DNA from 4 places in the Paenibacillus sp. LPE1-1-1.1 genome. Region 4 is predicted to be linked to each of the others. Evidence: riboswitches for the same ligand, from Rfam matches in the RefSeq annotation. Region 4 holds a riboswitch; each other region holds the start of a gene.
The links. A riboswitch is a leader RNA that binds a small molecule or an ion and turns the genes downstream of it on or off. The one in region 4 is predicted to bind cyclic di-GMP.
Positions count from the first base shown of each region.

Region 1: it holds a riboswitch for cyclic di-GMP, as region 4 does, so the genes downstream of both, MRBLPE1_RS32715 (transglutaminase-like domain-containing protein) here and MRBLPE1_RS07575 (anti-repressor SinI family protein) in region 4, are expected to answer to the same signal.
Region 2: it holds a riboswitch for cyclic di-GMP, as region 4 does, so the genes downstream of both, MRBLPE1_RS31860 (EAL domain-containing protein) here and MRBLPE1_RS07575 (anti-repressor SinI family protein) in region 4, are expected to answer to the same signal.
Region 3: it holds a riboswitch for cyclic di-GMP, as region 4 does, so the genes downstream of both, MRBLPE1_RS02805 (methyl-accepting chemotaxis protein) here and MRBLPE1_RS07575 (anti-repressor SinI family protein) in region 4, are expected to answer to the same signal.

Region 1 is NZ_JBEGHY010000048.1:13-7,881, forward strand. It holds gene MRBLPE1_RS32715 (transglutaminase-like domain-containing protein) at 338-1,147, opposite strand; cyclic di-GMP riboswitch class I at 1,161-1,239, opposite strand; gene lysS (lysine--tRNA ligase) at 1,419-2,927, opposite strand; gene greA (transcription elongation factor GreA) at 3,105-3,581, opposite strand; gene dusB (tRNA dihydrouridine synthase DusB) at 3,928-4,923, opposite strand; gene MRBLPE1_RS32735 (helix-turn-helix domain-containing protein) at 4,955-5,167, opposite strand; gene folK (2-amino-4-hydroxy-6-hydroxymethyldihydropteridine diphosphokinase) at 5,119-5,667, opposite strand; gene folB (dihydroneopterin aldolase) at 5,645-6,031, opposite strand; gene folP (dihydropteroate synthase) at 6,104-6,952, opposite strand; gene pabC (aminodeoxychorismate lyase) at 7,015-7,869, opposite strand, start outside.
Region 2 is NZ_JBEGHY010000046.1:243,665-251,533, forward strand. It holds gene MRBLPE1_RS31860 (EAL domain-containing protein) at 1-2,129, opposite strand, end outside; cyclic di-GMP riboswitch class I at 2,209-2,294, opposite strand; gene MRBLPE1_RS31865 (metallophosphoesterase) at 2,415-5,000, opposite strand; gene MRBLPE1_RS31870 (methyltransferase domain-containing protein) at 5,006-6,271, opposite strand; gene MRBLPE1_RS31875 (nucleotidyltransferase domain-containing protein) at 6,312-7,094, opposite strand; gene MRBLPE1_RS31880 (RtcB family protein) at 7,353-7,869, opposite strand, start outside.
Region 3 is NZ_JBEGHY010000001.1:560,547-568,415, reverse strand. It holds gene MRBLPE1_RS02810 (DUF1836 domain-containing protein) at 234-1,004, shown strand; cyclic di-GMP riboswitch class I at 1,079-1,163, shown strand; gene MRBLPE1_RS02805 (methyl-accepting chemotaxis protein) at 1,251-3,017, shown strand; gene MRBLPE1_RS02800 (HSP90 family protein) at 3,172-4,947, shown strand; gene MRBLPE1_RS02795 (hypothetical protein) at 4,950-5,993, shown strand; gene MRBLPE1_RS02790 (sensor histidine kinase) at 6,161-7,564, shown strand; gene MRBLPE1_RS02785 (response regulator transcription factor) at 7,557-7,869, shown strand, end outside.
Region 4 is NZ_JBEGHY010000001.1:1,734,120-1,741,988, reverse strand. It holds gene MRBLPE1_RS07595 (acyltransferase) at 1-486, shown strand, start outside; gene MRBLPE1_RS07590 (lipopolysaccharide biosynthesis protein) at 569-2,149, shown strand; gene MRBLPE1_RS07585 (right-handed parallel beta-helix repeat-containing protein) at 2,200-4,506, shown strand; gene galE (UDP-glucose 4-epimerase GalE) at 4,647-5,714, shown strand; cyclic di-GMP riboswitch class II at 5,893-5,974, shown strand; gene MRBLPE1_RS07575 (anti-repressor SinI family protein) at 5,990-6,151, shown strand; gene MRBLPE1_RS07570 (helix-turn-helix domain-containing protein) at 6,166-6,498, opposite strand; gene MRBLPE1_RS07565 (lasso peptide isopeptide bond-forming cyclase) at 6,900-7,869, shown strand, end outside.

The DNA of each region.
Region 1 (7,869 bases), on a different contig from region 4:
ACTCTCCAAATTGGTGTTTGAAATGCTCATTACTTTTTTATCGCTTTTCTAACGATCCGTTAGGATCGTAAGGGCAGTTATTACTCGTTGTTCAGTTTTCAAAGAGCAATCTTTTCTTTCGTGTCAGCCGTATGTCTCGTTGGCGACCTAGATAATATATCACGTTCGCCTATAACAATGCAAGAACTTTTTTTAAAAAAGTAATAAAAAGATTTACGTCCTCGAATCCCCTCGTTTCATGCTTAGCTCGCGAAAAACTAATCGTCTATATAATGAAGAAAGAAATAAAAAAACGAGCGATGCGCCTATGCGCATGCTCGTTATTCGTTTACTTTTATTAGTATTGTTTTGAGGCCGTATATTTTGCAGCATCTTTAATCAATTCGAATTTTTTATTGCCCTTCTTCAAACCCGCATCTACTGTTGTATCTATCGTAACCCACTTGCCGCCTAAGTAGACTTCATTCCATGCGTGGTAAACATCTACATATGTCGATTTTCCCATCATCAGCTTCGTTGGAATATCCAAGCCGCGAAGCATCCCTGCAAACAAAGCTGCATAACCGTAGCAAATATCTTTTTTTGATTTTAAGGTGCGATCGATGTTCGGAAGGTAATCCACCGAAAGATTAGCCGCCAGTTGATGATCGTAATTAATGTTCGTGATAATAAAATCGTAGATAGCTTTTACTTTCTCCATATCTGTCTTTTTATTTTTCGCAAGCTCTTTTGCTTTCACAATCGCGCTGCTTGTATTTGTCCAACTGATATTTTGAATGGAGTTCAAGTATAATACCTTGCTGTCCTTCAAACTAAGCGTAACCGTTTGTTTTCTGACCAGCTTGTATTTGCTGCCTGATGTATTCTCTAAAACCGAAATCGTATATTGTCCGTTTCCGAGCTGCAGAGGGAATTGCTCTGATGTTTTACCGGAGGTCAGGTTATAGGTATAGTTCGTTTGGCCCTTAGCAACCATAAGTTTTGTTTTCACTTTGGCATTAACGGGGTAATCGATAGCAATAACACCGTTACTAAGATGAGACGTATCCAGCCAGTCTGAAGCCGCTGCTTCACTTGCCTGTGCTGTGGTGGCATTTATCGACGCGATAAGTACAAATGCCGCGATTATGCAAATAAATTTACGCATGAAAAAAACTCCTTTCGGTAGCTGGCTGCCATCTTCAGGAAGGCCCTATAGCTTTGCGTCCCTACCTTTCGATAGGTTTGCCATTATCGTGTGAAGCTTCATTAACACTAATATTAGTTCTAATATACCATATGAATCTATCAAATCAATACGAGTACTTAAAATATTATCATATTTTGGTAGTTTTTCAGATTTGCTGCGGCAGCGCTCTCCTCTAAATACAAAAAGAACCGCCGGCAGCTGACTGCCGTGCGGTTCTATTATTTCATTTTTATTCGGCGGAACGTTGATCTCTCATATGAGGGAACAATAGCACGTCGCGAATGGATGGCGCATCCGTAAGCAGCATGATCAACCGGTCGATACCGATTCCAAGCCCGCCTGTTGGCGGCATGCCGTATTCAAGAGCGCGGATAAAGTCTTCATCCATCTCATGCGCTTCATCGTTGCCATGCTCACGTTCAACCAGCTGCGATTCGAACCGCTCACGTTGGTCGATCGGATCGTTAAGCTCCGTAAAGGCGTTGGCATGCTCGCGCGCCACAATAAATAGCTCGAAACGATCTGTAAACCGCGGATCCGTCTCGCTCTTTTTCGCAAGAGGAGAAATCGCAACGGGATGTCCGGTCACGAAAGTCGGCTGGATAAGCGTGTGCTCGCAAAATTGTTCGAAAAAGGCATTAAGAATATGACCAAAAGTCATATGCGGATCAACCGGGACCTTATGCTCCTTCGCCAGACGCTGTGCTTCTTCGTCACTCATCTCGATCCCAAAATCAACGCCAGTCGTTTCTTTAACCAGCTCGACCATCGAAACACGGCGCCACTGCGGAGTTAAATCAATCTCTTGGCCTTGATAAGTGATTTTCGTTGTGCCGAGTACTTCTTGCGCGATATGTGCAATGACGTTTTCGGTTAGCGCCATAATATCCTTGTAGTCGGCATAAGCCTCATACAGTTCAATCATGGTGAACTCTGGATTGTGCCGTGTCGAAATTCCTTCATTCCGATACACGCGTCCAATTTCATATACCTTCTCCAAACCGCCTACAATTAGACGCTTCAGATGCAGCTCGATAGCAATACGCATGTAAAGCTGCATGTCGAGCGCGTTATGATGCGTTTCGAACGGTCTGGCTGCCGCACCGCCTGCAATAGAATGCAAAGTAGGCGTTTCTACCTCCAGATAACCGCGGGAATCCAAATAGCGGCGCATGGATTGAATGATTTTGGAACGGGTAATGAAGGTTTGCTGTACATCCGGATTCACGATAAGGTCAACATAACGCTGGCGGTAACGAAGCTCAACATCCTTCAGCCCATGATATTTATCAGGCAAAGGAAGCAGCGACTTCGTCAACACTTCAATATCATGCGCTTTGACCGAGACTTCGCCCGTGTTCGTTTTGAAAACGACGCCTTGCACGCCAATGATATCGCCAATATCCAGTAAATCGAATGCGGCAAATTTATGCTCTTCGACGGTATCCTTGCGAACATAAATTTGAATCCTGCCGCTCAAATCCTGGATCGTAGCAAATCCGGCTTTGCCCATTCCGCGTTTTTGCATAATGCGTCCTGCAATACGTACGGTAACAGCTTGGCCTTCCAGCTCTTCTTTGCTGTGCCCTTCATGAGCCTGTACAATTTCTTTGGCGTTATGCGTGCGTTCGAACTTGCGTCCGAAAGGGTCCACGCCTAGTCCTCTAAGCTCGTCTAGTTTGTCTCTGCGAATTTGCAAGAGTTCACTTAGCTCCTGCTCATTGTTTTCATGTTCCACTACTTTCATCTCCTTGATCGTTCGGCAAGCGTAAGCGGCTGTGGCCGGATTGTTGCGATAAAAACTCGTTTTCCGATAAAATATAAGCCCTGTATTCCTATGAAATATACGTTCTTATATTTTAAACGTTCAAAAAGCTTCCCACAAGGAAGCTTTTTGATCCGCGCATTGCAAACCTTATTTTTTGATATCGAGAATTTTGTATTGAATGATGCCGACAGGTACGTTGACTTCGACAACCGTTCCTTTTTTCTTGCCCAAAATCGCTTTGCCAACCGGGCTCTCGTTTGAGATCTTGTTTTGCAAAGGATCGGCTTCAGCTGTACCGACAATAGAGTACTCCATCGTATCGCCGTATTCCATATCTTCAACCGTAACAATAGAACCGATGCTAACGGTATCAATATCAATATCATCATTATTTATAATACGCGCGTTGCGCAGCATTTTCTCAAGGGTAAGCACGCGGCCTTCGATAAATGCTTGCTCGTTCTTCGCATCCTCGTACTCCGAGTTTTCACTTATATCACCATAGCCGATGGCTACTTTAATACGTTCAGCAACTTCACGACGCTTGACCGATTTCAAGTTCTCTAATTCATCTTCGAGCTTGCGCAGCCCTTCTTGAGTCAGAATGATTTGCTTATCGTTCATCTTTCCGATTCTCCTGTCATGTGACTAATTTTTCATACCTTGTATGAATTCACTGATACCTAATATATTACGCTTCTTAATCCTCATACCTACTGTTGTTTGAAGCGCTCTTGATGCGTTCGTTATTTATATTGCACGATTATATTGCAAAGGTACCATGAATGTCAATCAAAGCCAAACGACCCATTGAAACCGTTTCATTTTTTGAAAATGTAACAGAAGCCGCTGGATAGCGGCTTTTGTCGAATGGTGTCATTAACGACCGATTCAGGATCATGCTTATAACCGGTCTATGTGTATTTTAGTAGGCGACCTCTTCCGCAGCGCCTGATGTTCCGCCTGCAGTTTAAGCGGATTGGAATTCCGCATCCTCTTCAAGAGACCGTACATAGTTTTCCAAGATTGCTACCATCGGGTCACGGCCGGTTTCTTCCATAATGACATCTTTTACGCGAGCGCCGCCTGGAAGTCCCTTCAGGTACCATGCTAGGTGCTTGCGCATCTCGCGTACCGCAACCGCCTCGTTCTTCAATGCCACTAAACGATCGAGATGCAAAATAGCTACTTCCAATTTCTCACGCGGCGTCGGATCGCTAAGCAGCTCACCATTCGTCAAATATTGAATGGTCCGGTAAAGCATCCAAGGGTTTCCTAACGCGCCGCGTCCGATCATCACGCCGTCGCAGCCCGTGTGATCCAGAAGGCGTTTGGCATCCTCTGGCGAGAAAACGTCCCCATTGCCTATTACAGGAATGGATACCGCTTCTTTGACATCTTTTATGATGTCCCAATTGGCCTTGCCTGTATACAATTGCTCGCGTGTGCGTCCGTGTACGCTTACGGCTTTCCCGCCGGCGCGTTCAACGGCACGGGCATTCTCAACCGCGTAAATATGCTGGTCGTCCCACCCAATGCGCATTTTTACCGTCACCGGCTTCTGGACCGCATCCACAACGGACGAGACCATCTCATAAATCTTATTGGGATCGAGCAGCCAGCGGGCACCCGCATCGCATTTCGTTACCTTCGGTACCGGACAACCCATGTTGATATCGATAATATCCGCGTTGGTCTGCTTGTCTACGACCTTTGCCGCTTCTACAAGCGACTCGCGGTCACCGCCGAATATTTGCAGGCTGAGCGGCTTCTCGCGCTCATCGACAAACAGCATTTCGAGCGTTCTTTTGTTCCCGTGTAAAATCGCCTTGTCGCTCACCATCTCCGCACATACAAGACCTGTTCCAAACTCTTTGGCTATCAATCGAAAAGCAGGGTTGCACACGCCTGCCATCGGCGCTAGCACCACTCTGTTCTTCATCTCGATGTCTCCGATTTTCAGCATGTCGCTCCTTGCCCCCATAAGATATGCATCGTTATTCACGTGAATCAGACATTAATTCCTCGTAACTGATTCCTAGCGTTTTGGCTATATGACTTAGCAGCTTCGGATCTGTCTTCCTTGTTCCGCGTTCCAATGAACCGAGAACAGCTACCGATACACCAAGTTCCTTGGCCAGCTCCTGCTGAGTATAGCCCTTCAGCTTTCGAAAGGCTCTGACGCGCTGCGCCAATTGATTGTTTTCCATAACGTAATGCCTTCCTTTCCATCCAGAAGCGCCGCCTTTGACTCTGCGCTTACTTCTGCCTGCAGCCGATGCGATTGATCCAGAACATCATGCAGCGGCACAAGCACAAACGCCCGCTCCATCATGCGCGGATGCGGCAAGGTTAGTTCCTCTTGATCCATTCTGACATTATCGTATAGGAGAAGATCAAGGTCAATGGTTCTAGGTCCCCAACGTATTTGTCGAACTCTTCCTAATTGCTGCTCAAATTCCAGAAGCTGCCTCAGTAGTATTAATGGGGAAAGCGTCGTTCGCAAAGCGAGCGCCATATTGAGAAACGGCGGTTGATCCGTATAGCCTACCGGGTCCGTCTCATACATGCCGGATACCTTGCTTATCGCTATTTCCGGATGTGCGTCCAGCAGTCCAATCGCTGCAAGCAGCAGTTGTTCACGATTTCCCATGTTGGAACCTAATGCTATATAAGCCTCTGCCCCATTAAGCGGGTATTGTTCGTCCATCAGCGTCCCGCTTTCTGCGCAGCTCCACCGTTACTCCGTCAAAATGAATATCAAACGGCGGGTTCGGCTTGGTTACTCGAACCGTCACTTCATTTACCATAGTATAAACTTCCAGTACCCGTGTTGCAATGTGACCCGTTAAAGCTTCAATAAGCTTATATGGCGGGCCCTCTACAATCGTTTTTGCAAGAGCGTGTATTTCAACATAATTGACCGTCCTGTTCAAATCATCCGTTACCGCGGCCTGTTCTAAATCCATATCTAGCTCGATATCCACGTAATATTTTTGGCCGAGCTTGTTCTCTTCGGGAAAAACGCCGTGATAACCGTAAAACTTCATTCCTTTTATAAACATTTTATCCATGATCGTCACTCCCCCTTGCGATGCAGTTATTCTAATGATAAAAAAGCCGCTCTTAAACGCTGCAGCTTCCGCTTAGCTGCGATATACGATCGCGTCCGCCATAAGCGCGGCGCGTTTGATTGCCTTCACATCATGCACGCGCATCACCTGGCAGCCATAAGCGATTCCGAGAACAACGGTCGCTGCCGTCCCCTCAACAAGCTCGTCTACTGGCAGATTCAGCGTCTGCTTAATGAACCTTTTGCGCGAAGTCCCAAGCAGCACCGGATAACCGAGCGCCGACAGCTCAGACAGCCGACCAAGCATTTCTAAATTGTCTTCATGGGTTTTGGCAAAACCGATGCCCGGATCAAGCCATATCTGGTCCTCTTCGATTCCAGCGGCATGCGCCAAACTGACGCTGCCTTGCAGATCAGCAAGCACATCCGGGACAAGGTCATTGTAGTCCCTTGCATGACGGTTGTGGTTGATAATAACCGGACATCTATACTCAGCGACAACCGCAGCCATATTGGGATCGCCCTTAAGACCCCAGATGTCATTGATGATATGGGCGCCTGCCTCTAAGGCTTGGCGGGCTGTCTCCGCTTTGTACGTATCAATGGAGAGCGGGATATGCGGCAGCGCCTGGCGCACCGCGCGAATGACGGGAAGGATGCGCCGCAGCTCTTCCTCTGCGCTTACCGGTTCAAAGCCGGGACGTGTCGATTCACCGCCGATATCAAGAATGTCAGCGCCGTCCTCCACCATGGATATGGCGTGTGCAACGGCAGCCTCTACGTTCGTATAGCGCCCCCCGTCCGAGAAAGAATCCGGCGTAGCGTTCAAAATACCCATAATAAGCGTACGGTCACCCAATTCCAGCTTCGTTCCGCTTCCGAATTCATATGTCCTCTTATAAAAATCTGGTCTTTGATTCAATTTGCAGCCTCCGTTCTTCACTGTTTTCTTCTTTGAATGGCGCAGTCAACTAGCTGCCAATCCTATTCAACGCCCGTAGTTAGCCGGTATACCGCTAGTAGCTGTCTGGTCAAAGCCCCTGCTGTACCGTCACTGACGACCCTGCTTTTTCCACTGGCATCCGATAATTTCGTGACGGGAACAAGCTCCTGAATCGAATTGGTCAGCCAAATCTCATCGGCCTCCTGCAGCATCTCCCAGCTGTAAAGCCCTTCTTCCGTACGGCAGCCTTCTTTTTGTGCAAGCCTCAACACCTGCTCACGCGTAATGCCCGGCAGGATGCCCGTGGAAATAGCCGGCGTAAAAATCACGTTATCCTTCGCAAAAAATAAATTGCTGACGATTCCCTCCGCCAACCAGCCTTCATGGCTGAGCATCAGTCCCTCGGCTCCTGCAGATGCTTCGCTAGCCAGCAATTCCCGCTTCGCAATAATATTGTTCATATAATGGAGAGACTTGTAGCGGACATCGCCCTCCGGCGTGTTTCGCCGCGTCTGCATAAGCCGCAGCTCCCGTCCGCGCATATGAACCGCATCATTGACGGGAGGCAAAGCTTTTACAAGCATCAACACATTCGGCTTCTCATAGTCGCCGGTTGGAAGGCCAAGCTCCGCTTCCCCCGCACTAACGGTCAGGCGAACATAACCATCCTCAAGCCCGTTCGCCGCAAGCAAAGCTTTCACCCACTCTGTAACCTGTTCGGCATCCGGCCGATACCGGATACCAAGCTGCTCACAGCCCGCGAGCAAACGGCTCAAATGCCGTTCCAATAAATAAGGTGTCCCTTTATAGGTGCGAAATGTCTCGAATAAGCCCATGCCGTACAAAAAACCGTGATCATAAACTGAGATCACGGCTTCGCTCGCTTCCAAAACGGA
Region 2 (7,869 bases), on a different contig from region 4:
ACTTTGATGTTTCTTTTCTTCAGCTCGAGCAGAAGCTCGGTCACGATCTTCTCATTGCTAATAAATGAGCTCTCCGTTATTTCGATTTCAAGTCTATCGGGGGACAAACCCGTTTCCGCCACGATTTGATCTATCATCTGCAAAATATTTTGCTTCAGCAGCTGCTGTACCGAGAAATTAACCGATATGGTAATCGGTGGCAGGCCCTTGCTCTGCCAACGCTTGCTTTGCATGCAAGCCTCGCGCAGCACCCATTCCCCAATGGGAACGATGAGCCCCGTTTCCTCTGCGATCGGAATAAATTCAGTCGGCGGCACCAGCCCCCAATCCGGATGATTCCAGCGCAGCAGCGCCTCTACGCCGACGATTTCCATCGTTTGCGCATGCACGCGAGGCATATAATGCAGGAACAGCTCTTTCTTATCCAGCGCTTTGCGCAGGTCATTGCTGAGCGAGAACAGCTTAAACGACTGCACGTTTAAAGAAGAAGAATAAGACTGCGACTGGTCTCTCCCTCTGGATTTGGCAAAATAAAGAGCGGCGTCGGCATTTTTCATCAACGACTCCACCGTGCATCCATCCTCAGGCGATTGACTGATTCCGATGCTTGCCGTGACATTCAACTCAAATTCTTCAACAACTAATTGTTCCTTAATCAAATGTATAATATGATCCGCCATATCGGCTACATCGCTTATTCTCTGTACGTTGGCAATAATAAAGGCAAATTCGTCTCCGCCAATCCGGTAGGTTACTTGTCCCTCCCGTTGCTTGCTTTTCAGCCTATGAGCGATTTTCTTGAGCAATGCATCGCCAATCGGATGCCCCAGCGTGTCGTTTATGTACTTGAAGCGATCCAAATCAATCAGCAAGATCGCTAGCTTTTGTTTAAAATATTCGCTCACCTTGAGCTGCTTGCTGAGCTGCTCCTCGAACATCCTGCGATTCGGCAGCTCCGTTAAATAGTCATGGTAAGCCAAAAAGTGATTGAGCTCCTCCGCCCTGTTCCGATCCGTAATATCCATAACAATGCCCACAATCGCCTTTTCTCCCATATGAGAAACACGGTTATAATGCACCTCGCAATGAATGACGGTACCATCCCTTTTAATTGCCCGATGAGGAAAATTCGGAAGATACTCTCCTTCCGTAAGCTGCATAACCTGAGATACGACGGCTTCCCGGTCATCCGGATGGACAGCCTTCTCCACCTCTAAGCCGACCAGCGTGTCATAGCTTAGCATCTTATTCAACTGATCGTTCGCATAGACGAATCTTTCCTTCTGCGCGACAAAAATGCCTACGATAGACTGCTCCAAAATACTGCGGTATTTGAGTTCCGATTCGATTAGAGATCGTTCAACCATCTTTTTTTGCGTAATGTCCTTGGCGATGCCATAAATGCCGATCAATTCTTGATTAACGATAATCGGAATGTTCGTTACGTTAACCTCAATGATTTGCCCGCTTTTGGTTATGCCCGTCGTATCGTAATTTTGAGGCGTAAGCGTATTCACAGTGTCCTCAAAATGCAAAATCGTCCGCTCCAAGCTCTTTTCTTCCACAAAATGATGGAAACTCCCGTGCATAATCTCATCCCGCGCATAACCAAACATTTGCTCAAGCGATGCGTTGCATGACATAAACCGACCATTCAAGTCAAACGAGAAGACCGCATCCGGGTTATTCTCGAATATGGATTTATAATGCTGCTCTTCGACAGTCAAACGATGTTCTAGGTTTTTGGTTTCCGTAACATCCTGGAGCGTGCCTATGGTTAGCGATACTTCATTGGTCTCATCCAGAACAATCGTCAGATTTTCCACAACATATCTCACTTCGCCGCTTTGGCGGACAATGCGGTACTCGCTGGTGCTCTCTTTCTTTTGTTCGACCGAGGAAAAAAATTGCCGTTTAACCCGCTCGCGGTCCTCTGGATGGATTAGATCAAAAAAGCGTTCCTGGTTCATTACAAAATCCAAATCCATCCCGTATATGAAAAACATTTGGTTCGACCATGATACTTGTTTGCTGCCATGGTCGAATTCCCAATAGCCTAAATTCGCTATTTTCTGAACGATGTCAAAGCTGTTATCATTGCCACGATAACGTTTAATATTTTGCTCCATCTATAATATCCCTTCCTATGTATAACGTATGCGGTAACCTGATGTGTTGCGGAGGAGGATATTAATAATCACTCATCCTTTTGGCAACCCAGCCACCTTTGGAAGCTTCCTTTAGGTCTGTTGGCTTTGCGTCATTATCTTTCGATAACTTTGCTATTTACTAGGACTTTTTGCTTATATAAGTATTCCATATAATACTGAGATATTCCATAGCTAATTTTTTGCTATTAAAGTTTCGAGTCAAAGAAACCTCCCGGCTAGGGAGGTCTATTAGGTCGATTATTTTTACAAACGCGGGTCGATTTCCTTCTCTTTGGCAACCTCGAACAATAGATTAGCTGCGGCAGACGTATAGCCTTCATGGCTCGGTGCTATATCCGCAAACGGAACCGCGAGCATGCTCTGCCCCAGCCTGTATTCATTCAAGGATGTGCGGAGCTTCATCGTAATGCTCTTCTGCTTGATCAGCTTATTGTATTTATGCGGAAAGCGATAATCATAGCCGTATATAATCGACATGTAGTCCTTGTTACGTACCTTCATATAAGGAACCATATAAGGCTCTGGCATCTCGGGCTTAATGACGACACCTTCCATATGGTTTTCTACCGTGAGCGTTTGGAAATACTTCTCCGCCTGCTTGCCGCTTTCGGGATCGGACAGCGAGAGCGTGATGAAAGGATCATCCGAGAGGAAACGGTACATATCCGATGTCTTCCCATCCGGGAGCGTTTCCCTTCCGTCCCCATAGACGATTTTGAGCAGTGAAAAAGGTTTGTATTCCAACTCCCCGGGCTCGGCGTAAAGCTCCAGCTGCTTCTTGTAGGTTTCATATGCCTTTTGATGCTCATCCAGCGGCACATGCTTCTCCAATAACTCATGGACATGCTTGTAGTTTTGATAGACGGTCTGGCCGTATTTTTCATTCATGGCCGCCTTGCTGAGATGGAACTGGTCCTTCTCGAAACCGCTGGACTTATATTCCTGCGCAAGCTTCGTGAATGATTCTTCGAAACCGTTCGCCTTTAGAAAGCCCAGCTCGGTTTCGAGCGCCTTCTCAATCGGCTTGAACTGGCGGTCGATTAGCCCTTCGCCAAGCGCCAGCCAAGGCAGCAGCTCTCCGTCTAGGAGCAGCATCGCGATGTCGTTTTCCTTCATATAATTTCCGAATCTTTGCAGCAGACCCGCGTAAATGCCCGATAGGTCGACCTTACTGACTTTGTACCCATTGCGGCTAACCGCAAAACAACGGTCTGCTTCGGCATGCAAATAAATATTGCATCTGGAACCCATGTATTTCGGCTGAAGCACTACTTCCTTCACGCCGCGCTCCGCAAAATAGTCCAGGCCTTTTTGCAGCGACTCGAGCTCCCTAGCCGCTTCGTCCTTATCCGCCGGCGACATCGTACCGGATATAAAGTTGATCTTATGGTTTGAGCTGTAAAGCAGTCTACGGGCCGAGTCATCATCCAGCTCCTGCACCGATACCTTGTGCTCATCCTTAAAGAGCGTGAGCAGCTCGTCATCCATCGCCTTATGCGCCGATTTTTGCGATTTGAAAAACGGCTTCGCCGCAAGCATGACCGCGCTCAGCAGGTTGCCGTGCACCGCGCCGGAATCCAAATGGATTTTATTCTTAATCCGAAAAGCGTTTTTGGCTGCAATATGGCCAAATACATGATAAGGCTGGTTCGCTGCCGCGTCTTGTTTCAGGAACAGGAGCTGCTCCTCCAGCGGAGCCGAGCGATCGATCCGGAAATTCCGCTGATGCCTGACCGAGTTCACGTCCAACTTGCCGATGTACTTGTTCTCGCAGGGCGCATGCGTGACATAGAAGGACGGCCCTCTTTTGCCCACCGTTCGGTAAAAAGGCTTGGAAAGCGAGACGAGATGATTGAATCGCCGAAGCAGCTCCTCATCCGCTTTAAGCACCTCCGTCGAATCGAAGTACGCGTGCAGCAGCTCCTCCTCGACTCCTTTAATCTCACCGCGCAGATACTTGTATACGAAGTTTTCGTGGTTGCCTAATACGAACAAAAATTGATCTTTGTTCTCATAAAGGAAATCGATAGTTTCCCGCGTTCGGTTTCCCTTGTCAATCCAATCGCCGACCAGCAAAATTTTCGCACCGCTTACCTTTCCCGTTTCAAACAGCTGATTTCCTTCTATTTGAAAGCCGCAGCTAACGAGCAGAGCCTTCAGCTCATCCACGCATTCATGGACGTCGCCTACGATAATCGTCTTCTGGTCAAGCGGCAAAATGGCGCTCAAATATTCGTCAGTATCCTCAATGATAACTTTGTACTCCGCATTTGCTTGCTTTTCAATAGGCGAATAAAAATCCTTGGCGCGCACTTTATGGATCTTGCCGTACTTTTCCCCGGAGAGCGCGCCCAGCACTTCCTTGCGCAAGCGGTTAATATGGCTCGTAATCAGCTTCTTCGAGCGCTCCGACGCATAATAATCATCCCGCTTCCGGTAGTCGAACAAAATAACCTCAAGGTTATAGTTGTTATCCTTTGCGATCTCCCGCACCTTCGCCCGGAAATGATCCGCCAAGCCCGTCGTATCAACCACGACAAACTCGGCATTGACCGGATAGGTCGTCACGAGGCGCAGCTTCTCGAACAAAAGCCGGAAAGCCTGCTCGCTCGCCTCAAGCATTACTTGATCGTATTTATCGTAAGCAGCGCCCAGCAGCTCCTGCCGGATGCTGTCAGAGGAAATGTACTGCACATTGGCATTCACGCCTTTAAGCTCATCGCGAAACCGCAGCTGCGGCATTAGAACCTCGTTCGCAAATGTCGTCTTCCCGCATTCTGTCGAGCCAATCAGCATAAAAATCGTATGGACTCTCGTTCTTATCACCATTTCGGCTATTCCCTCCGTTTCCTCAAGATCGCACCCTGCGTCGTTTGAACGCCGTTTACGCCGTCACCGACCGCAACAAAGTCGCATTCTACGTTTTGCGCTTTAACCTCTTCAAGCAGCCATTCCTGAAATGCCGTTCTTCCGAGCTCCCATTTATGATCATCATGCCGGAAATCGGTTAGCTCGTAATAAGCATTAAATTCCGAATTGGGAGTAGTCAGCACAAAATAATCGAAGTCGATATGCTCGCAAATTTGCCGGATAAGCGATCCCGCCTCCGCGAGGCTCATGTGCTCGATCACCTCGGTCAGCACAACATCCACCTGTTCCCCGTTGTACGCCTCCAGAAAGCGGTCGATGGATGGGAAGGTCGCGATGTTGTCCAGCTCCTTCGCTTTCGCCTTCCGCTGCACGATCTCGAGCAACGGCTCCTCAATATCGATCGCATAATAGCTGGCATCGATCTTGGAAGCGAACGGTATCGCATAAAAACCCTCGCCGCAGCCGACATCCACGATCGATTTATCGAACGGGAGCACGCTTCCGATATAGCTTCTCCGCTGCTGCGCCGTTCCCCCGAAGGCAAGCTGGATGGCGTAACGGTCCGTCCGCTCCAGCTCTTCCTTATACTTCTTGAATCGCTCTCTCGAAGCGAGGAAGTTGCGGGAAAACAAGCTGCGAATATAGAAAGGCGCATCGATAATTTGAATGCTCTTCACGTATTTGATCAAAATATCATCGGAAATATCGATATATTCGTCGCTGAACATGGATAGGAACAAGCACAGCACGCTGACGACATGCATAAGCTCATACAGCGATTTCCGCGTTTTTATCGTGAGCGAATAGCTTTTGTGCGCTTGATGCACCGCTTCAAACGTATAATCCGTCAGATGCTTTCCGAAAAAATCAATATACCGAAGCAGCTGGATATGAATCATATTGATATAAAAGGCATGCTCATATTCCTCCGTGTCACTGGTATGCTGCGCCTTGAGCGGCGACGCAAAAAATTCATTGATCGCTCCCAGTACGAAGAGCGGCGTGTTGTACCTTGACACATTGAGATATTCGAATTGATCCTCTCTATGCTGCTTGTAAGAAACCTCATTGTCAGCGTCCTTAAAATAAACATTGAACGTTGCTTCATCCGAATACCAGCCGTAAGCCATCCCTTTGCGGACGGCGCGCAGCAGCATGCCGGTTTGCGGATTTTTTCTAATGACGAACGAAAAGCTCGGATTCGTCGATTTCAGTTGCACGACAGCCATTCTGACCTTCCCCTTGCCTCTAAATTAACAACCTGAATCTTTAACGCCATACTTCGTTTAAAGCGCTGCGAAAAAGCTCGTCGAGCTGTTCGTCCCGCGCGCCCTCGCCTTGTCTTAGCGCAAAGGCCGTTTGTTCGAAATGAACCATCCGCTCCTCCAAATAGTCGTTAATGGCGTAAAGCCTTGGCTCATAATCGAGTTCCTCCCCTGCCTTCTTGCGTCGCAAAAGCAGTTCAATCGTGGCCCTAAGCACACTCCCTCTCGGGATGAGCGCATCCATCAAATGGTCAAATTCGATCGGCGGCATCGTATTGTAAGTCTCAATCCAGCCGCAGGCCAGGATCGGCCTCAGCACGTAAAAGTATTTTTTAATTTTCACATGCTCGCCCTGCAAGTAATCCCTGTAATTTCCCTTTGCCATATTGAGGTAATGGTACATGCATGACTTAGGCGAGAAAGTGAGCGGGGAGATTCCGCGGATTTGTGCGGCCACCGTGTATTTGGTGTAATACGGAATCGGCGATTGCAGCCATTCCAGCAGCGGCGGATTGGATTTGCGGAACAATAGAAGCGCTTTTCTCAGATCCCAGCCGTTAATGTCCAGCAGATTGCTGATCGGACGCTCGATGACGTCTCTTTTGTCAAAAATGGATAAATACCATTCGACCGGCCTGACGTAGATAAACCGGACATCGTAATCGCTGTCCTTGGAAGGAAAGCCCCATGCCCTGCTGCCTGATTCGCATGCATAAACAATCCGGACCTGCTCCTCCTGCTCGATCTTATGCAGCTCCATTAAAATATCCGTATGTATTTTGTTCATTTCACCAGCTCCTTTCTTTCACAAAAAAAGACCATGGACTATTCGTCCATGGTCTTGAAATAAGGAAAATCAGCGCATCCGCTCACATGATCGCAGCGCATGGCTCCCCTTACATCAAACAACGGGTCCGATGGGTACAGCTATTTTCGTTTTGGAGACGTAAATGGCTTAATTGACTATTTTCAAAAAATACCTTTTTTTCTAGATATTGATTTACTCGATTTACCATTCTCCCCGGACCCCCTTTGTTCCTTTATTTTAAGTTCCTTTAACTGCAGCCAGCGGCTTGCATTTGGCAACAACCTGCGCAAGTCCTGCTCCAACGACGCTTTCAATGATTTGATCGACATCCTTGTAGGCCATTGGCGATTCATCGACCAGAGACTCCATCGAGCGCTGGTTCACGACGATTTCATCATCCGTTCCTACGCGCATCGCCGCCGCAGCCTCTTCTACCGAAACCAGCTGCTTCGTCGCATTCCGCGAACGGATTCTTCCCGCTCCGTGACAGATCGAATAATGATTTGCTTTCCCTTCAGGGCTGCCGACCATAATATACGACGCGGTTCCCATCGAGCCGGGAATAAGCGCCGGATGGCCCGTGCTAAGGTAAGGCTCCGGGTTATCCGGATGCCCTGCCGGAAGCGCCCTTGTCGCCCCTTTGCGGTGAACGAAATAGGAATGCCCATCCTGCTTCTCCTCCCATGCATAGTTATGCACAAGATCATACAGCGTGCGCAGCTCGAACTTCGGACCGAATAGGTCCTTACCGGCT
Region 3 (7,869 bases), 1.2 Mb from region 4:
ATATTTATATTTTTGTATTCTTATGATCTACTATAACGAATGATTACAGCTAATGACAAACGCCGTATCTAACGGTAACAGCCTTTTATGCGCTTTTAGAGCGATTTTACGAGATGGAAAAGCTTATTCTCATTGATTTTCGAGCCTTTACAAGTGTCATTCTCCGGCATATGATGAGTTCATATGAACTTGTAATAAAATATTGTATGCCGAAAGCGCGAGGAGGAAGGGAAATGGAGTCCTTTACGCTTACTCGAAAAGAGATGGCCTGCTTGCTGCTCTCCTTGGATGGAAAGCATAATCAGAAGCCGCTGCAGGTGCTGCAAGCCGCATGGACCAAAACGCATCAATACGATTTGGAGAAGGGCGCGGGATTGCCTGCATTTCTGTCTACGCTGCTGCCTCCGATTATCGAAAAGCTTATAAAAGGCAATGAGCTGAGAGGCTTCTCGCTTCATGAGATTGCTGCGCTCGGCCAACTGATCGAATATTCCAATCTGTCGATTACATCCATGCAAAACTGGGTAAAGCGAGATTTTAAACCCTACTTCGATTGTCCGAAGGCCGGAAAAAAATATTCTCTGAATCAAGCGGCGTTATTGTTCATTATTGATGATTTAAAGTCTAATCTTGATTTTGAATCAATCCGCAAGCTATTCGAGATCGTATTCAAGAAGCCGGAAGACGAAACGGATGATTTGGTCGGACCTATAGAATTATATGCCTCCTATACCAGTATGTTTGAAGAGCTTGATGCGAATAACGATCAGCTTCTCGATATATCCGGCCATTTGAAGGAGAACCCGCATCAGGATTTATTGACTGAGCAGGCCATTCGTTTATCCGCGAACCAGTTTGCGAGCAGGCTGCCGAATCTCACGGAGAATCAATGGGAGGCCGTGCGCAACATTTTGCTTATTTCGGTCATTTCGATACAAACGTCCTATTTTCATTCGCTGTCAAGACGTTATTGCAATGCGACTTTGTTTCTAAGTCCTGAATAAAATAGTTCTAAAGGGATGTACAGATTGTCTGGTATGTCCTATACTGGTTTATGTTGTAAATACAAACATAGACAATCTGAAAATGGCAAACTTGCCGAAAGGCAAGGACGCAAAGTTATGGGCCTAAGGTGCAAGCGCTACGGCTGCCAGACCGCCGGAAGGATATAGAGCTAAGTAAGCTATCCGCCTCCTGTGGCTGGGTAGCTTTTTTGCTTTTTTAGAGAGACCGAGGAGAGAGAAAGCTGGATGGATTTAAAGGTATGGTTGGAGAGAGCGGGCAGGCTGGGCAAGCTGTCAAAGAAATTGAGCATGAGAAAAATAACGGCCAGGTTATTGTTTATTACGGCAATCATTACTCTCTTTAATGTAGGTTCCGGCATATTTATTTATGTGCAAAATGTTTCGGTCGCCAATTCAATTGAAGATTCAGAGGAATTATCCCGCGCGGAACGCAGTTATCAAGGCATCTCTAATAAATTGCTGAAGGTCATGCTTCTGATGGTTGATGCAATCGAGAACGGCAAAAGCGACGCGACGGCGATCATGAAGGATTTGGAAGATCTGCCCGCCCATATGAACGAACTGGAAAAACAACTTATCGAGATGGATAAGCAATACCCTCCGGCTGTTGAAGACGGTCCCCTATATGCCAATCAAGTCGGCGTACTCCGTCTGGCCCTTGACAATTTAAAGGATACGAATACCGATACCACCGGATTAACGGCTGAGGAAAAATCGCTGCGTATCAGTAGTTTAATCAGCGTATATACAGTTATTCTAAACTACTCGAACGACACCATGCATGAGCGCTTAACCCATGATGCGGACATTACTTCAAACCATTTAAATGATGATGTATCCCGCGCAAACATCATTGTCCTCATCAATGTGATATTGCTCGCCGTGCTGCCAGCGATCATGATTTTTGGCGTTACGCAATCGATTAAAACGGGTCTTGCGGGCATTACTCGCCGTATCCGGGCATACGGCAGCAATGATTTTACAAGTCAAGAGAAGCTCGTGCGCGCCGATGAATTCGGAGAAATCGATCAAGCCTTAGCCGATATGGGCGATAATTTACGCGATACGATTAGAGCAACGCTCCAAGTAAGCGAGTCGGTGCTGGATGTTTCGCGGAATATGGATATGATGATCGGCAGCAACCGTAAAGCCTCCGAAGACGTGAAGGGCCAAGTGGATCTGGGCAGAGAGGCATTGCTCTCCCAATATGACGATGCGTCATCCATTTCGGCGGTAACCGAGCAAATATCTGCAAGCTCTCAGGAAATTGCCGCTTCAAGCGAATACATAAACAATGATATGCGCCAGATGAAGCAATCCTCGCAAAGCGGGTTGCAGCAAATGGCCGGCGTTGTTACGATGGTAAACGAAACCGTAGAGCAGTTTGCGAAGCTGTCGGAAGCTTTCGAAACGATGAATGACCGTTATAACAACGTATCGAAATTTTTGAATGGCATTCAGGACTTAAACACGCAGACGAACCTGTTGTCACTGAACGCCTCCATTGAATCGGCAAGGGCAGGGGAGCATGGACGCGGCTTTGCGGTCGTGGCGGAGGAAATCAGGAAGCTGTCCAGTCAAACGGATTCCATCTCCAAGCAGATCACGAAGGAATTGTCTTTGATCCAAAATGATGTAGCTGCCAGCAGCCGCACGATCGGAAGCTTCGCGAATGTCATTCACTCGACCCGTCAAGCATCGGAGACGGCGAGCGGCACTTTCCGGGCATTGGAGTCGCAGAGCAGCGTGCTTTCCGATCAAATGAGTGAAATTTCCACGGCCATCAGCGAAATTACGAGCGGTATGACCCACATTGTTTTAGCAGTGGATAAGCTTCTTAACACGTCAACCGATGTTAATGGCAAAATGGAGCATATGAGCGAGCTGTCCGTTAAGCAAAATGATATTTCTGATGAGCTGCGCACGCTGGCAGAGAAGCTGACAGGCTCTTCGCAGGATTTGAAAGAGAAGGCCTCCGTGTTTAAGCTATAAACAAAATAAACCGAAAAAGGACGATTAGCCGGGAGCTGGTCGTCCTTTGTTGTCATTATTCGCCTAAAAAAAGGATAAGGCTGCAATATGACGAAATAAAACGGAGGGTAATACCGATATGTATATTAATGACATAACGAACATAGGAGAAAATATGAGCGAATTGAATTTTCAGGTTAACTTACAAGGAATGATTGAGCTTCTATCGAAGCATTTATATGCAAATCCCGGCGTATTCGTAAGGGAACTTCTCCAAAATGGCGTGGACGCGATTACGGCGCGCAAACGCCTCGGCCATCGTTTTGATGCCGGTGTGACCGTAGAACTTTACGGATCGCGGACGATCGCCGTCCATGATAACGGAATCGGTTTATCGGAGCAGGAAATCCACCGTTTTCTGGCCCAAATCGGCAGCACCTCGAAACGCGAGGAGCTCGACTCGGCTGATGATTTCATTGGCCAATTCGGTGTCGGACTGCTGTCATGCTTCGTGGTTAGCGGCGAAATCGTAGTTATAACGCGGTCTGCTTTGGAGGGCGATACCCTTGAATGGAGGGGACGCTCGGACGGGACCTACAAAATACGCAAGCTCGAAAAAGACGCACCGATCGGGACGACCGTATTTTTAACCTGCAAGGACGGTTATGAGGATTACTATGAATGGGACAGCATGTCGGATTTAATGACGCATTACGGCCAGTTCCTTCCCGTTCCCATCCGTTTATCCGAAGGGAAAAACGAAATCACCGTCAATGAAGAAACGCCGCCGTGGGCTATGAGCATGAAAGAAGCGCTGGTTTACGGTGAGTATCATATGTATCAGAACTTCCTGGACGCCATTCCTCTTAAGTCTGGTATGGGCGAGCTGGAGGGCGTAGCGTATATTTTGCCCTACGCAGTCAGCTTGCAAGCAGAGAAGAAGCATAAGGTTTACGTCAAGCGGATGCTGCTGTCAGATCAAATTCAAAATATGCTGCCGGACTGGGCGTTTTTCGTGACCTGCGTCATGAACGCCAATGGCCTGAAGCCGACGGCATCCCGCGAATCGTTAATGGAAAACGAACTGTTTTACAGCGTTAAGGATGAACTGGGCGAATGCATAAAGAGGCATATGATCATGCTAGCGGAAACAGACCCGGACTTGCTGGAGAAAATAATTCGAATTCATTATTCATCCATTAAAGCAATGGCATCCCAGGATGATGAGCTTTATCGTTTGTTTATTCGGTTCCTTACCTTCGAAACGTCATTCGGCGAGATGAGGATGGGGGAGATTTTGGAGAAGAGCCGGCAGATCGTTGTGTCCTCTACGCTTGATGAATTTCGCCAAGTGGCGCGAGTGGCAAAAGCGCAGGATGTCATGGTTATTAACGGCGGTTACGTACATGACTTTGAGCTGGTGCGCAAGCTGCCTGAGCTGGATGAGAATATTGAAGCATTAGTGCTGGATCCGATTAACTTTTCTAATTTCTTTGAAGCAATCAATCCAGTAGAGCTGTTAAACGCGGAAGCGTTTTTGGAGCTTTCAGACCGTCTGCTTGCTCCATTTCAGTGCAGGAGTGTGCTAAAACAATTTGAGCCTGCTGATTTAGCGGCGCTTTATAACACGAATGACGAGGTGAACTTTCTTCGGATGGCGGAGCAAACGAAGGAAGAGGCGAATGATGTATTTGCTGAAATCGTAGATATTGTCATCCATGAGCTTTATGAGCTGCCTTTGGCAAGGCTTTGCTTCAATTTCAACAATCCGCTGATACGGAAGGCCATCGCCTGTAACGATGCGTCTATGCAGAAGCTTTGCATCGAAACCGTTTATACGCAAGCCCTGCTGCTCGGCAATTATCCGCTCGGTCCAGAGGAACTGAAGCTGTTGAATCAATCGTTTATGCAGGTGTTGGATATCGGACTCGGTCAGGCGGGTGAGCGTTAATTATGAAGCAGCGGTACAATCAGTTAAGGAGCGAGGCCTGGAGCTTGCCGCAGGGCAAACAAAAGCTGGCGGTATTGGAAGAAGCGATTCGAATCGCCGACCAATATATGACGAAGGAGGATGCCTACTTCGCGCGAATGACTTATTCCGAGGCGGCGCTTGATTCCGGTTATCAAGAAAGGTTCCTTGTCTCCTTTACATGGTGCTTGACGCAGTTCGAAAAAGAACCTGCCGCTTATTCGAGCTTCTCGATCATTTGGCACTATAAATGGTTCATCAATCAAATTTGGCGGTTTCCGCAATTTGGCGCAGCCCAAATCTCGTCAATCCTTGATGATTTCAAGGCAAAATGCTTACAATACGGTCACAGCCTGCGCCCTTATTATCAGTGTCATCATCGCTACTCGCTTTCGAGAGGCGATTTGGAAGCAGCGCAGACCTATTACGAGCTCTGGCGTAAAACAGCGCGGGACGGCATGTCGGATTGCAGGGCATGCGAACAAAACAGCTTTGGCTATTATCATTTTACAGCGGGTAGATACCGGCGCGGCCTGCAAACGATGAAGCCGATCATGGATGGCCGGTTGACCTGTAAAACCATCCCCCAAAATACGTACAGCCATTTGCTGCTCCCGCTCCTTGAGATCGATCAAGCTGAGGAGGCCGTGAAAATGGCGAAGAAAGGAGCGCGCCTGTTAAGCGGTCCCGGTTATTTGACCGAGTACGGCAGCTTCCTCGCTTACTACACCGTAACGGATATTAACAAGGCGGCAAAGTGGTTCGAGAACACCATCGGCTTTGCAATGGAAACCAAGGTCGGTTGGGACCGTTTTTTATACCTGAGCTCAGCCCAGGCCTTTCTGCTAGTATGGCTGCAGCAGAAGCGGCGCCGCAAACTTAAAATCGGCAGCGAGCTTTCCTATGAGCGGCTTAAGCTGGAAGCCGAGGAGCTTGCCCTTGCTTTTGATCAACGGAATCAAAACAATTATTGTTCGGAGCTGCTTGCCCAGAAGCTGAAGCAAGTCGAGAAGCTGAGCCGCTTTTGAGCCGTTTGTTGACGCATGGCGATTGAAAATGGTTCAATTGAACGATCGACAACAGATTGGGCTGTGCCATCGGGGGCAGCCTATCGGTGCACGGGCAAACGTTCATTGGCGAATGGTCTCCCGTATCGATTGATATAACATAGTATCGGTAGTGAAGGAGCTGCGTTATGCTATTCGTTCTTATTGCATTGTGGGCTATTGCAGCCATTATATGGCTCTCCGATCGGAGAGCGCCCGTTAATCATTGGCTAGGCGCCGTGGCATTCAGCGGCGGAGCAGGTGCGCTTGCGGCCGTTCTTGATCTGCAATGGCTGCCAGCAGCGGCGGATGCCGGGATGAATGAGGTTGCGAGGCAGCTGCTATACCGCTTGCAGGCGGTCTCCTCGCTCATTTCCTATTATGGCCTGCCGTATTCCTTCATTTTATTCGCGATTGCATATCGGCCTGTTCGATTGTCTAAGCGGTTTCAGTCGCTTTTGCCTTTCCTGCTGCTTATTCCGATTGTTTTATGTATCGTATTTACCCCTTTTTATACCGCCGTATATCCCATCTCATTCAAAATCGTCGTTTGGTGGGCGGTGCCGTATATTATGTACGGGGCAGTTCAGGTTCTGTTAAAGCGCCAGCTTCACGCCTCGTTTTCCCGAACGCACTGGATCATCTGCTCCGCGGTTCTTCCGCCAGTCATGTTTTGCATGGTTATGAATTACGTGCTGCCAAGCTTCGGGATGCTGCGCATGTGGGTTTATAATACCTGGATCGTCGGGCTAGGGGTTACGGTATTTGTCATCGCTTTGTTTACATACGGATTCATGGGCGTGCGCGTCAACATCGACCGTCGGAGATACGATTCCACTTTAAGGGTCGTCACGTCAGGAACGGCTATTCTCAATCACGCAATCAAGAATGACGCGGGGAAAATGCGGCTGTTTTCGGAGAAGATGAAGGCATATGCGCTTGCTACGGATCAACAGGAGCTGCTTGCCGACATTGAAACCGTGCTAAATGCCTCGCGCCATATGCAGGAAATGCTGCAGCGCGTGCATCGGAGGACGGAGGATTTGGTCCTGCGTGTCGAGCCCACGGATTTGGCAGCGCTGATCGGGCAGACAATAAAGGGCTACGAGCCTGTGCTCGGCCAAATTAAACTGTTTACCTCTTTGAGCCCAGGTTGGAACTGCCGCATTGATCCCGCGCAGGTGAGCGAAGCTTTAGGCAATATCGTCGCCAACGCCCTCGAAGCAATGAAGGGCAAAGGTGAGTTGTCCATTCTTTTGAGCGAAACGAAACGGGAGCTTATCATTGAAATAAAAGATTCAGGCCCGGGGATGAGCAAAAGCGAGATGGCCAAGGTTCTCGAGCCCTTCTATACGACCAAAAACGGCAGCGACACGAATTTTGGCCTGGGGCTGCCCTATGCTTATCATGTCATGCGAAAACATAAAGGATTACTTAATCTAAGAAGCAAGCCGGGGGCCGGCACCTCTGTTTATTTAACCTTCCCGAAACGGGCGGTTCAAGCGGGCAAATCAGTCATACATCATGAAAAAGGGAGGGAAGCGAGTGGATAGCATAAGGGTATGGATCGTGGAAGATGACCATGATTGGCTTCGCGGCCTTGTGGCTTATATCAACAAAGAGCCGGACATGGAGGTCGTTTGGACGGCCAGCAAAGCCGAGGATGCAAGGCAGGCGCTGCATGAGGGAATACAGCAATCGTCGCCGGCGGATGTGGTGTTGATGGATATTATGCTGGATGGCCGCCCAGAGGGCGTTCTGCTCGCCGAGGAGGCCTCGGTATCAACTGGTGCCAAGGTCATTATGCTGACCTCGATGGAGGAAAAGGAGCTCATCTTCCGTTCCTTTCAAGCGGGAG
Region 4 (7,869 bases):
ACAGAGTTGGAAATATTAAAAGAACGAGGGCTGACTTTCGGTAAGAATTTTAACTTTTTCAATAGTCATATTGATTATGGTCATTGTTGGCTGGTTGAGATTGGCGACGATGTCACAATTACTAATAGTACGATATTAGCACATGATGCAAGCACGAAACTCCACTTTGGGAAATCAAAGATTGGTAGGGTAAAGATAGGAGATAGGGTCTTTATCGGGTATAACAGCTTAATTTTATGTAACGTGCGCATTGGAAACGACGTAATTGTTGCAGCTGGATCAATTGTTACGAAGGATGTACCAGATAACTCCATCGTAGCAGGCAATCCGGCAAAAATAATAGGGAATACGGAGAATTATCTTGAAAAACATAGAGGTTTTTTAAAAGAAAAGCCTGTTTACGATACTTATTGGCCCTATAAAACAAGATCTCAGATCGACGTAATAAAAAAAGAGTTAGCCTTTGATTTTGGATATGATGAATAAAATAACCTAATCTTCTTATAAAAAAGATCCAATTGTTACATATTTCTTTATCCATCAGCGTTTAATTAGATAGGAGATTTACATGCGAGTAAAAAGCTCATTGTTGAATATTGGTGTTGGGTTAGGTAATCAGCTAATTATAACCGTATTAAGTTTTATTTCCAGAACGGTCTTTATTAATAGCCTCGGTATTGAATATTTGGGTATCAACGGCCTATTCACGAGTATTCTTGCGATGCTGTCGCTGGCCGAGGCAGGGATAGGCTCAAGCATTATATACAATTTATATAAACCGATCGCGGATAATAATCAACCAAAGATCCATGCGCTGATGCAATTATATAAAAAAGCCTATTTGGTCATAGCAGGCTTAGTGACAGTGCTTGGTTTAGGGGTAATGCCTTTTCTTGATTTTTTTATCAAGGAAACGAGCGTGGAAAATTTGCAAATCATCTATTTGCTTTTTCTAGTGAATACGGCTGCTCCTTATTTATTTGTCTATAAACAATCTTTTTTAAATGTTAGCCAGAAGAATTATATCGTAACAGCCGTATTTTCGATCTCCGCCATTATTTCAACCTCTATGAAAATCGCAATCCTATACTATACTGAAAACTATATTTTATATCTCGTAATCGAGAGCGTGCTTTCGATTATAACATCCGCCGTATTGGTTTTAATTGTTAATAAAATGTATCCCTTCCTGAAGCAGAAGATCAAAGCCAAGCTCGATCCGGAAACGAAAGCAAATTTTATCAAAAACATGAAAGCTATTATTTTGCAAAATGTCGGAAACTATTTTATTTTCGGCGTAGACAGCATTCTTATTTCTACTTTTGTAAGCATTGCGGCCGTAGGGCTGTATTCAAATTATAAAATGCTAATTGATATTTGCCGTACCTTGCTCAACCAGGTTTTTGCCAACATGTACCACAGCTTAGGGAATTTGATTGCGAAAGAAAGCGCAGATGCCGTCTATCGTATTTTCAAGGTTACGTATCTGCTTAATTTTTGGTTATATTCACTTCTATCCATCGGTCTATATTTGCTCATCGAACCGCTAGTCGCGCTATGGCTAGGTCCGGAGTTTACGATGACAAATGCCGTATTGCTCGTATTAGTAGTCATGTTCTATGAAAGAGGAATGCGCAATTCTTTGAGCGCCGTAAAAGCAACCGCCGGAATTTTCCACGAGGACCGGTATGCACCGATTATTCAGGCAGGCATCAACCTGGCCGTATCTCTCATTCTAGTTCACTACTTAGGCATTCTAGGCGTATTTATAGGGAATATCATCAGCGCGTTAGCCGTGCCGTTCTGGTATACGCCAATGCTTGTTTATCAAAAGGTTTTTAAACAACCGGTTAAAAAATACTATATCAGTTATGTGCTGTATACCGCCCTTGGACTCGTCGTTTGCGTTGCTGTCGGATTCGTTATCCAATTCATTCCATCTACTACATTTATATGGCTTATCGTAAAAAGCTTCGTTTGTGTCGTTCTTGTTAATGTTATTTACATAAGCGTATTTTATAAAACGGAACAATTTAAATATTTAATGGGAATAGTTAGAAGCTTGATGAAAAAAATTCCGCGATTTAATACCATTTTCAAGAAAGCAGCTAAGCGCAGCCACAGCCTGGAGATTGGCGGAAACAAGTAACCTTTTACTGACAAGCTACATACGATAGCGGTAAAAGGAAGGTGAAGGCTATGAATCAACATACGTCTTACCGCATAGAGCTAGACCGTTTTAATATAAGCAATGATGGATCCAATGCAGCTGAAACGACTAAAGGCATTAATGAAGCAATAATGTGGGCCAAGCAGCAGGGCTACTCCCATGTCGTTCTTCCGAGCGGAACCTTTAACGTGAAGCTGGATCCTAGCACTCTAGTAGCGATTAATATGCAGAGCGGCATGTATTTTGAGCTTGAGCAGGACTCTGTCATTGCACTTGAAGCGAATTCATCGCCAAATTATTCGATTATTGATATGAGAGCGATTCAATACGCAAAAGTGTCCGGCGGCAAACTGGTTGGCGACAAAAAGACGCATGTATACGAAATTTTTGTGAAGTTTGTTCGAGGCGGGGTTAATGCGGATGGGACATTGAATAATGATCCAAACTGGATTCGCAGCGAAGTGATTGACCGGTATGCTAACCCAGGACTTCTTGCGAGCTTTCGGCTGTGGAACATACCGGGCGTTAATGCTTCTGCCTATCATTTCTATCAATACAAAGATACGATATCAAAAGCAACGCTGACGGGCTCCCGCAATAATGGAGTATTCGCGCCAGCCGGCGCTGCCGGAAGAGGATGGTTCCTTAACGAAGAGAAAGATTTAAGCAAAAACAATAAAATGATTTTTGCGATTCCATTGACGTCACCTCTTACCGATGCTCAAATAACAGCAATTCAAGCCAAGGTAGACAATTCCTACTTTACGCATGAAAGTGGATGCGGCATAGGCATATTCGGTTCTAGCAATATTGAGATTAGTAATACTGAAATTACGGATTGTACGGGGGACGGCATTTTTACAGGTTGGGAGAAATACCAAATCGATCCAGCTATGTATTCGCAAGAGCAGATGGGACGGCAAATACGCATTCATGATTGCCATATACACCATTGCCGGAGACAAGGAATATCAATAACGTCCACCAGCGACACGCATATTTTCCGTAACAAAATTCATCATATCGGCTATGACGAAGACGGTGTAACGACAAACTTCAGAAACGGTACGCCTCCAATGTTCGGTATCGATATCGAATCTATGTATGGGGAGACCAATATTCCTTATAAATCAGCAGAACGTCCAAATGGAATAGAGCTTAATTATCGAATTTTTGTATCAGAAAATCATATTTATAGCAATGCGAGGGGACATTTCGTTAATGCTGACGGCACCTATGTCACGGTTTCTAAAAATACGTTCGAAGGCGGTAACGTCGGGGGCATAAGCTCTAATCCTAATTTTCCTTATGTTAAATATTTGGATAATACGTTTATTGGCTGCGAGCTTTGGGTGCAAGGAGATAACTTTGTAAACGGTGCCGTTATTCAAAACGGTAATTTAAAGTTTTTGGATGTAAGAGGGGCAGTTGTCCAAAACTGCAAAGTCGCGAATGGCTCCGTTTATGGGTCAAGTGTTTACGGGTACTTCGGATCGCCGACGGTAAACATGGCTACAGGGACCTTTACTCTTAAAGCAGCGCACGGCATGGGCAATGGCGCGCAGGTTTCATTTGAACAATGGATAGGTAAAGTTCCGTCAGGAATCAGTGTCGATAAACTATATTATACCGTCAATGTCACTTCGTTAAGCTTTCAGGTTTCTGAGACGCCGGGGGGAGCGCCGGTGATGGTTACGGACGCCGGTCAAGCAGGCTTTCATGTAGGAAGATTCAATTATGGTAGATGTTATATCACAAATATTACGATAGAGAGGGATTGGCGCAAAGATAATGCATCAACGCCAAACTTTAATATATTGGCCGCAGGCGCCGTGATTAAAAATGCAACCATAAAAAACTATGATGTTGCGGTCTCGGTTCCTCAAGATTATGCTGGACGTCCCAATATCATTGAAGGTCTTACCGTCATTGAGGGCTCAGCTAGATTTGAAGGCTGCCATGTCAGCAACAGCGAGTTTCTGAGAGCAAAAACTCCTGCGTTAGGCAATAGCGATGTCCAATTAGGCTCCACCGATGCCAAATATAAGAGACAGATTACCATGCGCAACGGCTTGTTTCAAAATTTAGGCTTGGTGCTGGACGGTAACGCGGTCGTGACAGGCTCAACCTTTTTGAATGCATCTGTCGGAAAAGCCGATAACACGAACAAAGCTGCAATTGTGCAATCACATTTCGAGAACAGTAAAATCAATCTCCACTGGCTGCGCCAAAATCAATCCGTGACCATAGCGAAGTCTGTTTTCAAAGGGGTTACGGTTGCCGGTACTGCTCCTTACGTCAGGCTGGTAGACAACACCGATCTAGGCAGCGTTTAATGAAATTAAATGCCGCGGTTTATAAAAATAAAATAAACTTCCCTGGAGATATTTCACGCTTCAGGGATTTTTTTTGATATAATGAGCATGAAAATGGTATAAACTTGCTTCATTTAGAGAGATTAATAAGGAGTGATGAAATGGCAATTTTAGTTACCGGCGGTGCGGGTTACATTGGAAGCCATACTTGCGTCGAACTTTTGGAAGCGGGTTACGAGGTTGTTGTCGTAGATAATTTGTCCAATAGCAGCCGTATTTCTTTGGATAGAGTAGAAGAAATCACAAACAAACCATTTACGTTTTACCACATGGACATTATGGACCGCAGCGGTCTGGAAGAGGTCTTCAGCAACCATTCCATCGAGGCCGTGATTCATTTCGCAGGCCTGAAGGCGGTTGGCGAATCCGTTCGATTCCCGTTGTCCTATTACCATACGAACATAACAAGCACATTAGTATTGTGCGAGGTAATGAAGCAGCATGATGTACATAAGCTTGTATTCAGTTCGTCAGCAACCGTATACGGACTGCCGGAGCAGGTTCCGATATCAGAGGGCGTCCCATTAAGCGCAACCAATCCCTATGGCAGAACGAAGCTTATGCTCGAGCAAATACTACAAGATTTAGCGGAGTCAAGCGAGCAGTGGGGAATTTCGATCTTACGTTATTTTAATCCGATTGGCGCCCATAAAAGCGGAAAAATCGGCGAAAACCCGAATGGAATTCCAAATAATCTTATGCCATACATATCTCAAGTAGCTGTCGGAAAGCTCAAGCAGGTTAATGTATTCGGAAGCGACTACGAAACCGTAGACGGTACAGGCGTGAGGGATTATATCCACGTTGTGGATCTCGCCAGAGGACATCTGAAGGCGTTAGAGAAAATTATGAATAAATCAGGCGTAGATATATTTAACCTCGGAACAGGACGCGGCTACAGCGTGCTGGAGATGATTGCGGCGTTCGAGAAGGTATCCGGCAGAAGAATCCCGTATGCGCTCATTGAGCGCAGACCCGGCGATATTGCGATCTGTTACGCGGATACAGCGAAGGCAAATGAGGAGCTGAACTGGACCGCGACGTATGGAATTGAAGAAATGTGCGAAGATTCCTGGCGCTGGCAGCATTCTAATCCTAACGGCTACGGGGAAGACGAGTTTTCCATATCGGAACGTGAATCAGCTGGTTACATTAAAGCCGCGCAATAAAAATCGGTATTTCAAACGTAGTTACTCAGCCCTAAACGATCCTGGTTCATTGATTCCATTCCATTTAATATTGCTTAAAGTCTTTCGACAAAAAATGTAATTATCTATCAAATTTGTAAGACATGAAGCGACAGCATGCGCAATTTTGGTGGTCTATAATACATATAAGCGAGTGACAAGCATAGGGAGACGTTGAAATGCGTTTAGTATCTGGGCACCTTAAACGCATGGAGTCAGTGGTGCAACCGTCCCAAAATGAATGGGGGACATGGGATATGGTACTTGTAAAATCAGAGGACAATCAGGACTTGGATATGGAGTGGGTAGCATTAATCATGAATGCACGTTCTTTGGGGTTCAGCAAGGAAGACGTGCGCAAGGTATTGCTATGTCTTGAGGAAAGCAAAAAAGACGATATTCAAGAAACTGCCGTATAAAAGTGAAAAAAGCGCTATTCGCGCTTAATTTTCCATTTATTGAATTCTAAAAATTCCTTAAACTGATCCTTGCTCACGCCGGAAGCCATAGCTTCTCTCACTAGGTCAGCCCATTCCGTATCCAAATGGTCGGGCATGCGATCAGTTTTTTCGTCGTTATTGAGAAATTCTTCGACCGTTACATTCAAAACGGCGCCTACCTTTTCGAGAAATTGAATCGAAGGATTTTGCTGGAGCCCTCGTTCAATGGAGCTTAAGTAAGATTTTGCGACGCCTGCCCTTTGAGACAACTCAGTGAGGGATAGGCCTTTTCTCTTGCGCAGCATCTGAATGCGTTCTCCGATCATAACAAACTCCTCCGTTATCACATCGTTGTAGACTAGTCTTATTATAACGAATTATTCTTAATTGCGAAAGCTTGTATGTTATAACTCACATTAATTTTTATACAGAAAAAAGAAACCATTTATTATTAACAATAAGTGGGTGTTTTGGTGTGTGATTTTTTTGTTTTTATCTGGGATAATGCATTTCAAAAAACATGATTGCTTTGAGAAAAAAATATTGTTTTCAATAAAGAACAATAATCGTTGATTAGTGCGAAATAATCGTGGTTAAGTTGTTGACAAAGGCAAAATTACGGTGTAATATGCACTTATGTTCTTTATTAAGAACTAATTGACGAATAAACGGTTTCGGATATTGTTCCGTATAAAGAACGATTTTTGATACCCCACCGGAGGAAATGATGAGCGCTATCGCAGGAGTTTTACAAACTGACAATGGCAGTAATGCATGGAAGCAAGGCAGCGTATTAATGGAAGCTTTATCTCATTATCCTTGTGATACGGCACAGGCTTGGCATGAGGATGATATTTTTCTAGGCTGCCATAACCAGTGGATTACTCCAGAGTCAATTGGCGAGCGCAATCCTTTTTTCGATAAGGAAAGAGGATTGGTCATAACTGCGGATGCCATTATTGATAACCGGTCAGAGTTATTTAACCAGCTGCAGGTGGATCTTCACCTAAGAGAACAAATGTCAGATAGTCAGCTGATTCTGCTTGCTTACCATAGATGGGGAGAGACTACTCCTGTCCATTTGGTTGGTGATTTTGCTTTTATGATCTGGGACTGCCGCGAGCGAAAACTGTATGGCGCAAGAGATTTCTCAGGCGGCCGAACGTTATACTACCACTGTAATCGGGATCGCTTCGTATTTTGTACGACGATCAAACCTCTACTCACGCTTCCAGGCGTGAAGAAGGAACTTAATGAAGCATGGCTCGCTGAATTTCTTGCGATATCCGGTATGGTTGATGTTGCCGATGCTTCGCAAACCATCTATAAAAATATCGAACAGCTTCCCCCCTCTCATACGATTACAATATCATCTGAGCGAATCAAACTAGAAAGATATCACCAAATTAATCCCGATGAGCGCATTCGTTTCAAATCGAATAATGATTATATCGAAGCGTTTCAAGATGTGTTTCAACAAGCAGTGACTTCAAGATTAAGGACTCATCGTCATGTTGGGGCGCAGCTTAGCGGAGGTTTGGACTCTGGAGCCATCGTAAGCTTCGCATCTAAGGAATTGCTTCCGAATAATAAAAAGCTGCATACGTTTAGTTTTGTGCCGACAAGTGATTTCGTTGATTACACTTCAAAATACATGATAACAAATGAAAGACCCTATATAGAATCAACAGTTGGGT